DNA from 3 places in the Escherichia sp. MAL-1 genome. Region 1 is predicted to be linked to each of the others. Evidence: predicted binding sites of a transcription regulator. Region 1 holds the regulator's gene; each other region holds the start of a gene.
What was found. The regulator CRP, encoded in region 1, controls carbon source genes, mostly activating them, when cyclic AMP is high. The targets are predictions, from matches to a motif close to ATGTGANNNNNNTCACAT.
Positions count from the first base shown of each region.

Region 2: a site for CRP is predicted at 1,952-1,969, ahead of bhsA (multiple stress resistance protein BhsA). Genes of this name have one in related genera too.
Region 3: a site for CRP is predicted at 1,595-1,612, ahead of epd (erythrose-4-phosphate dehydrogenase). Genes of this name have one in related genera too.

Region 1 covers NZ_CM129609.1:396,311-400,578, reverse strand. Annotated here, with positions in the region: gene ACU8XX_RS01850 (YheU family protein) at 1-45, shown strand, start outside; gene ACU8XX_RS01845 (phosphoribulokinase) at 99-968, shown strand; gene ACU8XX_RS01840 (OsmC family protein) at 1,023-1,427, opposite strand; gene crp (cAMP-activated global transcriptional regulator CRP) at 1,729-2,361, shown strand; gene ACU8XX_RS01830 (YccS/YhfK family putative transporter) at 2,412-4,268, shown strand, end outside.
Region 2 covers NZ_CM129609.1:2,956,252-2,960,519, forward strand. Annotated here, with positions in the region: gene mfd (transcription-repair coupling factor) at 1-438, shown strand, start outside; gene ldtC (L,D-transpeptidase LdtC) at 582-1,544, shown strand; gene bhsA (multiple stress resistance protein BhsA) at 1,627-1,884, opposite strand; gene comR (TetR family copper-responsive transcriptional repressor ComR) at 2,125-2,757, shown strand; gene ACU8XX_RS14820 (glycine zipper 2TM domain-containing protein) at 2,819-3,358, opposite strand; gene ndh (NADH-quinone dehydrogenase) at 3,585-4,268, opposite strand, start outside.
Region 3 covers NZ_CM129609.1:935,371-939,638, forward strand. Annotated here, with positions in the region: gene glpX (class II fructose-bisphosphatase) at 1-280, shown strand, start outside; gene fumE (fumarase E) at 302-811, shown strand; gene ACU8XX_RS04630 (nucleoside/nucleotide kinase family protein) at 808-1,521, shown strand; gene epd (erythrose-4-phosphate dehydrogenase) at 1,806-2,825, shown strand; gene pgk (phosphoglycerate kinase) at 2,875-4,038, shown strand; gene fbaA (class II fructose-bisphosphate aldolase) at 4,253-4,268, shown strand, end outside.

The sequences.
Region 1 (4,268 bases):
CACGAAACGGTCAATATTATGCCGCGCAGTCAGTTTCGCGAATAACCTGCAACCGTCGGCGGACGAGATAATAATGATAGCTAAGTCATGGAGTTACTATGTCTGCCAAACATCCGGTCATTGCGGTAACAGGATCCAGCGGCGCGGGGACCACCACCACCAGCCTCGCGTTTCGTAAAATATTCGCGCAGTTAAATCTGCATGCAGCTGAGGTGGAAGGCGACAGTTTTCACCGTTACACCCGCCCGGAAATGGACATGGCGATCCGCAAAGCGCGCGACGCCGGGCGGCATATCAGCTACTTCGGCCCCGAGGCTAACGACTTCGGCCTGCTGGAACAAACCTTCATTGAATACGGTCAGAGCGGCAAAGGGAAATCTCGCAAATATCTGCATACCTACGATGAAGCCGTACCGTGGAATCAGGTACCGGGGACATTCACCCCCTGGCAACCTTTACCGGAACCCACTGATGTACTGTTTTATGAAGGTTTACACGGCGGCGTAGTCACGCCACAGCATAACGTTGCGCAGCATGTGGACTTACTGGTCGGCGTGGTGCCTATCGTTAACCTTGAGTGGATTCAAAAACTGATCCGCGACACCAGCGAGCGCGGGCACTCACGAGAAGCAGTGATGGACTCAGTAGTGCGTTCAATGGAAGACTATATCAACTACATCACACCGCAGTTTTCCCGCACCCATCTTAACTTCCAGCGCGTTCCCACCGTCGACACTTCAAACCCGTTCGCGGCAAAAGGTATCCCGTCGCTCGATGAAAGCTTTGTGGTGATCCATTTTCGTAATCTGGAAGGGATCGATTTCCCCTGGCTGCTGGCGATGTTGCAAGGCTCATTCATTTCCCACATCAATACGTTAGTGGTACCGGGCGGCAAAATGGGTCTGGCAATGGAATTAATTATGCTGCCGCTGGTGCAACGATTGATGGAAGGAAAGAAAATCGAGTAACTCTGCTATTACGCCGGATAAAATACTATCCGGCTTCACAACGGGATAGTTAAGTCACGCGGCAACCACTTCATACGAGTGAGTAATATTCACCGCTTTTTCCAGCATCAACGCCACTGAACAATATTTCTCGGCAGAGAGATCAACCGCACGCGCAACCGCTGCGTCTTTCAGGTCGCGACCGGTGACGATAAAATGCAGATTAATGTGCGTAAACAGGCGTGGTGCCTCTTCGCGGCGTTCAGAGGTCAATTTTACTTCACAATCGACCACATCCTGACGCCCTTTTTGCAGGATCGAAACCACATCGATGGCACTGCAACCACCCGCCGCCATCAACACCATTTCCATCGGACTTGGTGCTTTATCGCCTGAGTTGCCGTCCATTAAAATCTGATGACCAGAGGCGGATTCGCCCAGAAAAGTTAACCCTTCGACCCACTTCACTCGCGCTTGCATTTTTGCTACTCCACTGCGTCAATTTTCCTGACAGAGTACGCGTACTAACCAAATCGCGCAACGGAAGGCGACCTGGGTCATGCTGAAGCGAGACACCAGGAGACACAAAGCGAAAGCTATGCTAAAACAGTCAGGATGCTACAGTAATACATTGATGTACTGCATGTATGCAAAGGACGTCACATTACCGTGCAGTACAGTTGATAGCCCCTTCCCAGGTAGCGGGAAGCATATTTCGGCAATCCAGAGACAGCGGCGTTATCTGGCTCTGGAGAAAGCTTATAACAGAGGATAACCGCGCATGGTGCTTGGCAAACCGCAAACAGACCCGACTCTCGAATGGTTCTTGTCTCATTGCCACATTCATAAGTACCCATCCAAGAGCACGCTTATTCACCAGGGTGAAAAAGCGGAAACGCTGTACTACATCGTTAAAGGCTCTGTGGCAGTGCTGATCAAAGACGAAGAGGGTAAAGAAATGATCCTCTCCTATCTGAATCAGGGTGATTTTATTGGCGAACTGGGCCTGTTTGAAGAGGGCCAGGAACGTAGCGCATGGGTACGTGCGAAAACCGCCTGTGAAGTGGCTGAAATTTCGTACAAAAAATTTCGCCAATTGATTCAGGTAAACCCGGACATTCTGATGCGTTTGTCTGCACAGATGGCGCGTCGTCTGCAAGTCACTTCAGAGAAAGTGGGCAACCTGGCGTTCCTCGACGTGACGGGCCGCATTGCACAGACTCTGCTGAATCTGGCAAAACAACCAGACGCTATGACTCACCCGGACGGTATGCAAATCAAAATTACCCGTCAGGAAATTGGTCAGATTGTCGGCTGTTCTCGTGAAACCGTGGGACGCATTCTGAAGATGCTGGAAGATCAGAACCTGATCTCCGCACACGGTAAAACCATCGTCGTTTACGGCACTCGTTAATCCCGTCGGAGTGGCGCGTTACCTGGTAGCGCGCCATTTTGTTTCCCCCGATGTGGCGCAGACTGATTTATCACCCCGATATCAACTATGCACTTCGACAAACGCTGGTGCTATGTTTGCCCGTGGCCGTTGGGTTAATGCTTGGCGAATTACGATTCGGTCTGCTCTTCTCCCTCGTTCCTGCCTGTTGCAATATTGCGGGCCTTGATACGCCTCATAAACGTTTTTTCAAACGCTTAATCATTGGTGCGTCGCTGTTTGCCACCTGTAGCTTGCTGACACAGCTACTACTGGCAAAAGATGTCCCCCTGCCCTTTTTGCTGACCGGATTAACGCTGGTACTTGGCGTCACTGCTGAGCTGGGGCCATTGCACGCAAAATTGCTTCCCGCATCGCTGCTCGCCGCCATTTTTACCCTCAGTCTGGCGGGATACATGCCGGTCTGGGAACCATTGCTCATCTATGCGTTGGGCACTCTCTGGTACGGATTGTTTAACTGGTTTTGGTTCTGGATCTGGCGCGAACAACCGCTGCGCGAGTCACTAAGTCTGCTGTACCGTGAACTGGCAGATTATTGTGAAGCCAAATACAGCCTGCTTACCCAGCACACCGACCCTGAAAAAGCGCTGCCGCCGCTGCTGGTGCGCCAGCAAAAAGCGGTCGATTTAATTACCCAGTGCTATCAGCAAATGCATATGCTTTCCGCGCAAAACAATACCGATTACAAGCGGATGCTGCGTATTTTCCAGGAGGCGCTGGATTTGCAGGAACATATTTCGGTCAGTTTGCATCAGCCGGAAGAGGTGCAAAAACTGGTCGAGCGTAGCCATGCGGAAGAAGTTATCCGCTGGAATGCGCAAACCGTCGCCGCTCGCCTGCGCGTGCTGGCTGATGACATTCTTTACCATCGCCTGCCAACGCGTTTTACGATGGAAAAGCAAATTGGCGCACTGGAAAAAATCGCCCGCCAGCATCCGGATAATCCGGTTGGGCAATTCTGCTACTGGCATTTCAGCCGCATCGCCCGCGTGCTGCGCACCCAAAAACCGCTCTATGCCCGTGACTTACTGGCCGATAAACAGCGGCGAATGCCATTACTTCCGGCGCTGAAAAGTTATCTGTCACTAAAGTCTCCGGCGCTACGCAATGCCGGACGACTCAGTGTGATGTTAAGCGTTGCCAGCCTGATGGGCACCGCGCTGCATCTGCCGAAGTCGTACTGGATCCTGATGACGGTATTGCTGGTGACACAAAATGGCTATGGCGCAACCCGTCTGAGGATTGTGAATCGCTCCGTGGGAACCGTGGTCGGGTTAATCATTGCGGGCGTGGCGCTGCACTTTAAAATTCCCGAAGGTTACACCCTGACGTTGATGCTGATTACCACCCTCGCCAGCTACCTGATATTGCGCAAAAACTACGGCTGGGCGACGGTCGGTTTTACTATTACCGCAGTGTATACCCTGCAACTATTGTGGTTGAACGGCGAGCAATACATCCTTCCGCGTCTTATCGATACCATTATTGGTTGTTTAATTGCTTTCGGCGGTACTGTCTGGCTGTGGCCGCAGTGGCAGAGCGGGTTATTGCGTAAAAACGCCCATGATGCTTTAGAAGCCTATCAGGAAGCGATTCGCTTGATTCTTAGCGAGGATCCGCAACCTACGCCACTGGCCTGGCAGCGAATGCGGGTAAATCAGGCACATAACACTCTGTATAACTCATTGAATCAGGCGATGCAGGAACCGGCGTTTAACAGCCATTATCTGGCAGATATGAAACTGTGGGTAACGCACAGCCAGTTTATTGTTGAGCATATTAATGCCATGACCACGCTGGCGCGGGAACACCGGGCATTGCCACCTGAACTGGCACAAGAGTATTTACAGTCTTGTGAAATCGCCATT
Region 2 (4,268 bases), 2.4 Mb from region 1:
GTCGAGCTGCGGATGCCGTCGCTATTGCCAGATGATTTCATTCCTGACGTGAATACGCGTTTGTCGTTCTATAAACGTATTGCCAGCGCCAAAACGGAAAACGAACTGGAAGAGATCAAAGTCGAGCTTATCGATCGCTTCGGCCTGCTGCCGGATCCGGCGCGTACCCTGCTGGATGTTGCCCGTCTGCGCCAGCAAGCGCAGAAACTGGGGATCAGGAAGCTGGAAGGTAATGAGAAAGGCGGGGTGATCGAATTTGCCGAGAAGAATCACGTTAATCCGGCCTGGTTGATTGGTTTGCTGCAAAAACAGCCGCAGCATTACCGCCTTGATGGTCCGACGCGCCTGAAATTTATTCAGGATTTGAGTGAGCGGAAAACGCGTATCGAATGGGTACGCCAGTTTATGCGTGAACTGGAAGAGAACGCGATCGCTTAATGGTAAATCGGGGGCGTTTCTGCGCCCCCATCTGCAACATTTACAAATTCTTTGCACTTCCCTGCACTATCCGACACTGTCACCATCCATAATTCAGGCTTATCTGTTTATTACAATAACCTTATATTTATTATGGATTTTTGGTGATGATCAAAACGCGTTTTTCTCGCTGGCTAACGTTTTTTACGTTCGCCGCTGCCGTGGCGCTGGCGCTACCGGCAAAAGCCAACACCTGGCCGCTGCCGCCAGCGGGCAGTCGTCTGGTTGGCGAAAACAAATTTCATGTGGTGGAAAATGACGGTGGTTCTCTGGAAGCCATCGCCAAAAAATATAACGTCGGCTTTCTCGCTCTGTTACAGGCTAACCCTGGCGTTGATCCTTACGTACCGCGCGCGGGTAGCGTGTTAACGATCCCGTTGCAAACCCTACTTCCAGATGCGCCGCGCGAAGGCATTGTGATCAATATTGCGGAGCTGCGTCTCTATTACTACCCGCCGGGTAAAAATTCGGTAACCGTGTATCCAATAGGTATTGGTCAGTTAGGTGGTGACACGCTGACACCGACAATGGTGACCACCGTTTCAGACAAACGTGCAAACCCAACCTGGACGCCAACGGCAAACATCCGCGCCCGTTATAAAGCACAGGGAATTGAGTTGCCTGCGGTAGTGCCGGCTGGACCGGATAACCCAATGGGCCATCATGCGATTCGTCTGGCGGCCTATGGCGGCGTTTATTTGCTTCACGGTACGAACGCCGATTTCGGCATTGGCATGCGGGTAAGTTCTGGCTGTATTCGTCTGCGGGATGACGATATCAAAACACTCTTTAGCCAGGTCACCCCAGGCACCAAAGTGAATATCATCAACACTCCGATAAAAGTCTCTGCCGAACCAAACGGTGCGCGTCTGGTTGAAGTACATCAGCCGCTGTCAGAGAAGATTGATGACGATCCGCAGCTGCTGCCAATTACGCTGAATAGCGCAATGCAATCATTTAAAGATGCAGCACAAACTGACGCTGAAGTGATGCAACATGTGATGGATGTCCGTTCCGGGATGCCGGTGGATGTCCGCCGTCATCAAGTGAGCCCACAAACTCTGTAAATCCTGGATAAAAAAAATCCCCGCGACACGGCATGTCGCGGGGAAAAAATCAGCAGTAGCAGGCATTAATGAGGGTTAATGCTTATTTATAAATTACTGCTGTTCCATGGAGGGTATTCGGACCGGTTACAGAAGTAATACGGAAAGATTTTGCGCCCATCTCATCCGCTTTTTGCGCCAGCTGCTCTTCCAGCGATCCCAGATTTGTCCCCGCGTTAGCACTGATTGTACCGACTTTTTGTTGGCCTTCTGGCGTTGACTGAACTTCGACAGCCGCAAAGCTGGCAAATGACATGGAGCTTAAAATCGCCGCAGCGATGAGGGTTTTTACGTTTTTCATAATAGTGGCCTTATGCAGATGAATGACGTCGCAAGCAATTACTTAACGATCGATAACTAAATGATAGATGTGATCTGGATCACATACAAGATATTTTTTATAACAATCATTAATTAATTTAAAAATCTTTAAATTTCAGTTAAATAGAAAGCAATTATTTTTATGGGATCTGGACTGGTGAACGGAGGTGATTATTTTTATAATAACCTTTCATTCACAGTCACCAGGTACAACGGCATCATGGCAACTGACTCAACACAATGTGTAAAAAAAAGCCGTGGCCGCCCAAAAGTGTTCGACAGGGATGCCGCGCTTGATAAGGCCATGAAATTGTTCTGGCAACACGGTTATGAAGCGACTTCTCTTGCGGACCTCGTCGAAGCGACCGGAGCCAAAGCGCCCACGCTATACGCGGAATTTACCAACAAAGAGGGGTTATTTCGTGCCGTTCTCGACCGCTATATCGATCGTTTTGCCGCTAAGCATGAAGCACAGCTGTTTTGTGAAGAGAAAAGCGTGGAGTCTGCGCTGGCTGACTATTTTGCTGCCATCGCCAACTGCTTTACCAGCAAAGACACCCCGGCAGGCTGCTTCATGATCAACAACTGCACCACCCTCTCCCCAGATTCAGGAGATATCGCCAATACGTTGAAATCACGCCATGCGATGCAAGAGCGCACTTTGCAGCAGTTTTTATGTCAACGACAAGCGCGCGGGGAAATCCCGACCCACTGTGACGTGACACATCTGGCAGAATTCCTTAATTGTATTATTCAGGGGATGTCGATCAGCGCACGCGAAGGTGCATCGCTGGAAAAACTAATGCAGATTGCCGGAACGACTTTGCGTTTATGGCCCGAACTGGTGAAATAAGTCGCAAAAAAAGCCCCTCAGCCTGAGCGAATGAGGGGCCAAATTGCAGAGTACAGCCTTGTTATACTTTGTTATTCAAAATCAGTTGCCCATTACTATCTAGCGGGATCTGCGTACCCGGATCGCGGTCCATGCGGATTTTGCCCTGCTGATCGCCAATCTTATAGGTCACATCATAACCGAGCATTTTTTCTGACTTGTCATACACCGTTTTACAACGCTGTTGCGTAGTCGTGTAAGTATCGCTTTCCTGGAGAGAGCCCTGGATCTGGTTACCGGCATATCCACCACCCAGCGCCCCCACAACAGTGGCGACATCTTTACCGCGACCACCGCCAAACTGATGCCCTATCACGCCGCCAGCAACAGCGCCGAGCACCGACCCGGTAATGCGATTTTCATCCTGCACCGGTCGACGATGGGTCACTGTGACGTTGCGACACTCCTGACGCGGTGTTTTAACCGTTTCCTTGATTGGGGTTGCAGAAACAACCTGAGCGTATTGCGGGCCACGTTCAAACACGTTCAGACTGGCCACTGCCGCTACGCCCAGCGCAGCTGCGACACCAATCCCGATACCCGCCAACATTGATTTATTCACGGGAACACCTCCTTCTTTGCAGTTATGCCAATCATGCAAGCGAAGGAGAAAAGCAGCTATCAGACAGAAGATGAAAAGCGCGGGAATGGCTGGAAATACTTAATGATTCGGAGGAGTCTGAAGGAATGCCTGATGCGACGCTTAACGCGTCTTATCAGGCCTACCGCTCGTACCATTTGTCCAGGGCGGATGAGGCGTTTATGCCACATCCGCCAGTGTACGTCGATTAATGCAACTTCAAACGCGGACGGATAACGCGGTTAATACTCCCCACCAGCATCATTAATCCGGTTTTAAAGTAACCATGCAGCGCAATCTGATGCATTCGGTATAGCGAGATATATACAAAGCGCGCAATTCGTCCTTCAATCATCATTGAGCCGCGCGTCAGGTTACCCATCAGGCTACCAACGGTGGAGAAGTTCGACAGCGATACCAGTGAACCATGATCTTTATACTGATAATTTTTCAGCGGCTTACCGTTTATCTGCGCCAGAATATTGTTCATTGCGCAGGTCGCCATCTGGTGTGCAGCCTGAGCACGCGGCGGAACAAAGCCCCCTTCCGGACGCGGGCATGACGCGCAGTCGCCAATAGCGTAAATGTCTGGATCGCGGGTGGTTTGCAGCGTCGGTTCCACCACCAGCTGGTTGATACGGTTAGTTTCAAGACCACCGATATCTTTCAGGAAGTCTGGCGCTTTGATCCCGGCTGCCCATACCATCAGATCCGCCTCAATATATTCGCCATCTTTAGTGTGCAGGCCGCCTTCATCAGCACTGGTGACCATGGTTTGCGTCAGCACGCGAACGCCAAGTTTCGTTAGCTCGTTGTGGGCCGCAGCAGAGATACGTGGCGGTAACGCAGGCAAAATACGTTCTCCCGCTTCTACCAGCGTTACGTTCAGGGC
Region 3 (4,268 bases), 540 kb from region 1:
CGAGCTGATTGACTTTTGCCAGGCTAAAGGGGATTACACGGAAAATCGGCAGATTGCAGAGCAGGAGCGCAAGCGTTGCAAGGCAATGGGCGTTGACGTTAACCGTGTGTACTCGCTCGATGAACTGGTGAGGGGGAACGATATCCTCTTTAGCGCTACGGGCGTGACGGGCGGTGAGCTGGTGAACGGTATCCAACAGACGGCGAATGGGGTGCGGACGCAGACATTACTGATCGGCGGCGCGGACCAAACGTGTAATATAATAGACTCCCTGCATTGATGGTGATCTATCGGAAGACCAATGGCGACGCTGACAGAAGATGATGTGCTTGAGCAACTGGATGCACAGGACAATTTATTTTCATTTATGAAAACTGCGCATACCATTTTGCTCCAGGGGATACGCCAGTTTCTGCCGTCGCTGTTTGTCGATAACGATGAAGAGATCGTGGAATATGCAGTGAAGCCGTTACTCGCCCAAAGCGGCCCGCTTGACGATATTGATGTTGCACTGCGTTTGATTTATGCGTTGGGGAAAATGGATAAATGGTTGTACGCCGATATCACGCATTTTTCCCAGTTCTGGCATTACCTGAACGAACAGGATGAAACGCCCGGATTTGCCGATGACATGACCTGGGATTTTATCAGCAACGTCAATAGCATAACCTGCAATGCGACGCTCTATGACGCGTTGAAAGCGATGAAGTTCGCCGATTTCGCCGTCTGGTCAGAGGCGCGTTTTAGCGGAATGGTCAAAACGGCGCTGACGCTGGCAGTAACGACCACCTTAAAGGAATTAACGCCGTGAAAATTGAATTAACGGTGAATGGGCTGAAGATACAGGCACAGTACCAGAACGAAGAGATTGAAAATGTACATAAACCGTTGCTGCACATGTTGGCGGCCTTACAGACGGTAAATCCGCAGCGGCGTACGGTGGTTTTTCTTTGCGCTCCGCCGGGGACGGGTAAATCAACCCTAACCACCTTCTGGGAATATCTCGCGCAACAAGACCCGGAACTGCCCGCTATTCAGACGCTCCCGATGGATGGTTTTCACCATTACAATAGCTGGCTGGATGCGCATCAATTGCGCCCCTTCAAAGGCGCACCAGAGACATTTGACGTTGCGAAACTGACGGAAAATCTGCGCCAGGTCGTGGAAGGGGATTGTACGTGGCCGCAGTACGATCGACAAAAGCATGATCCTGTTGAAGATGCGTTGCACGTTACCGCACCACTCGTCATCGTCGAAGGAAACTGGTTGTTACTGGATGATGAAAAGTGGCTGGAGTTGGCATCTTTCTGCGATTTTTCTATTTTTATTCATGCACCTGCTCAAATTCTGCGGGAGCGCTTGATTAGTCGTAAAATTGCGGGAGGATTAACGCGGCAAGTAGCCGAAGCATTTTATGCCCGCACCGATGGCCCCAATGTCGAGCGTGTGCTGATGAATAGCCGTCAGGCCAATCTGATAGTAGAGATGACTGAAGAAGGCCGGTATCACTTCACAAGCTGACAATTTATTCCAGTTATTGTAGGGTTATTATTACGCCAGCCTGGAATAAAGCTTCCCACAAAAGGGGATAAAAGTGTGATGTGAGTCAGATAAATGTCTTCTTCGGCTGGACAAACATTCCTTTTATTCCACGTTTCGCTTATCCTAGCTGAAGCGTTTCAGTCGATTAAATGTTCGACAATTAACCAATCAGTCGCAGTTTGCGACAGGTAAGGTTTCCCCGGACGATTTGCTGGATTACTCTGTCTGGCAAATTTGCTCAGGGAAAACCTTGCAGGAGATCTATGACCGTACGCGTAGCGATAAATGGCTTCGGTCGCATCGGGCGTAATGTGGTTCGTGCTTTGTATGAATCCGGACGCCGGGCGGAAATTACCGTGGTGGCAATCAACGAACTGGCGGATGCTGCGGGCATGGCGCATTTGTTGAAATATGACACCAGCCATGGCCGTTTTGCATGGGAAGTACGACAGGAACGCGATCAACTTTTTGTTGGTGATGACGCCATCCGCGTATTGCATGAACGTTCACTGCAATCGCTCCCCTGGCGTGAACTTGGCGTTGATGTAGTCCTCGACTGCACCGGCGTATATGGCTCCCGCGAGCATGGCGAAGCGCATATTGCCGCCGGGGCCAAAAAAGTGCTCTTTTCACATCCTGGCAGTAACGATCTCGACGCGACCGTTGTTTACGGCGTCAATCAGGATCAACTTCGTGCGGAACACCGCATCGTTTCTAACGCTTCCTGTACCACGAATTGCATAATTCCCGTCATCAAATTGTTAGATGATGCGTACGGTATTGAGTCCGGCACTGTGACCACAATTCACTCCGCCATGCACGATCAACAGGTTATTGATGCATACCATCCTGACCTGCGTCGCACCCGGGCAGCCAGCCAGTCGATCATTCCGGTCGATACTAAACTGGCCGCCGGTATCACACGATTTTTTCCGCAATTTAACGATCGCTTTGAAGCGATTGCGGTACGTGTGCCAACCATAAATGTGACGGCAATCGATTTAAGCGTGACGGTGAAGAAACCTGTAAAAGCCAATGAAGTCAACCTGTTGCTGCAAAAAGCAGCACAAGGTGCATTTCATGGTATAGTTGACTATACGGAATTGCCGTTGGTCTCTGTAGATTTTAACCACGATCCGCACAGTGCCATTGTCGATGGCACCCAAACCCGGGTCAGTGGCGCACACCTGATCAAAACGTTGGTCTGGTGCGATAACGAATGGGGCTTTGCTAACCGAATGCTCGACACGACGTTAGCTATGGCTACTGTTGCTTTCAGGTAAGACGCAAGCAGCGTCTGCAAAACTTTTAGAATCAACGAGAGGATTCACCATGTCTGTAATTAAGATGACCGATCTGGATCTTGCTGGGAAACGTGTATTTATCCGTGCGGATCTGAACGTACCAGTAAAAGACGGGAAAGTAACCAGCGACGCGCGTATCCGTGCTTCTCTGCCGACCATCGAACTGGCCCTGAAACAAGGCGCAAAAGTGATGGTAACTTCCCACCTGGGTCGTCCTACCGAAGGCGAGTACAACGAAGAATTCTCTCTGCTGCCGGTTGTTAACTACCTGAAAGACAAACTGTCTAACCCGGTTCGTCTGGTTAAAGATTACCTCGACGGCGTTGACGTTGCTGAAGGTGAACTGGTTGTTCTGGAAAACGTTCGCTTCAACAAAGGCGAGAAGAAAGACGACGAAACCCTGTCCAAAAAATACGCTGCACTGTGTGACGTGTTCGTAATGGACGCATTCGGTACTGCTCACCGCGCGCAGGCTTCTACTCACGGTATCGGTAAATTCGCTGACGTTGCGTGCGCAGGCCCGCTGCTGGCAGCTGAACTGGACGCGCTGGGTAAAGCACTGAAAGAACCTGCTCGCCCGATGGTGGCTATCGTTGGTGGTTCTAAAGTATCTACCAAACTGACCGTTCTGGACTCCCTGTCTAAAATCGCTGACCAGCTGATTGTTGGTGGTGGTATCGCTAACACCTTTATCGCGGCACAAGGCCACGATGTGGGTAAATCCCTGTACGAAGCTGACCTGGTTGACGAAGCTAAACGTCTGCTGACCACCTGCAACATCCCGGTTCCGTCTGATGTTCGCGTAGCAACCGAGTTCTCTGAAACTGCACCGGCTACCCTGAAATCTGTTAACGATGTGAAAGCTGACGAGCAGATCCTGGATATCGGTGATGCTTCCGCTCAGGAACTGGCTGAAATCCTGAAGAATGCGAAAACCATTCTGTGGAACGGTCCGGTTGGCGTGTTCGAATTCCCGAACTTCCGCAAAGGTACTGAAATCGTGGCTAACGCTATCGCAGACAGCGAAGCGTTCTCCATCGCTGGCGGCGGCGACACTCTGGCAGCAATCGACCTGTTCGGCATTGCTGACAAAATCTCCTACATCTCCACTGGCGGCGGCGCATTCCTCGAATTCGTGGAAGGTAAAGTACTGCCTGCAGTAGCGATGCTCGAAGAGCGCGCTAAGAAGTAAAAAATCACAGGGCAGGGAAACCTGCCCTTGTTTCAGCGCGCTTTTAGAGCACGCAATTTTTCATACTCTAAATAATTCGAGTTGCAGGAAGGCGACAAGAGAGTGAATCCCCAGGAGCTTACATAAGTAAGTGACTGGGGTGAGCGAACGCAGACGCAGCACATGCAACTTGAAGTATGACGAGTATAAGGCCCGACGATACAGGACAAGAGACATGTCTAAGATTTTTG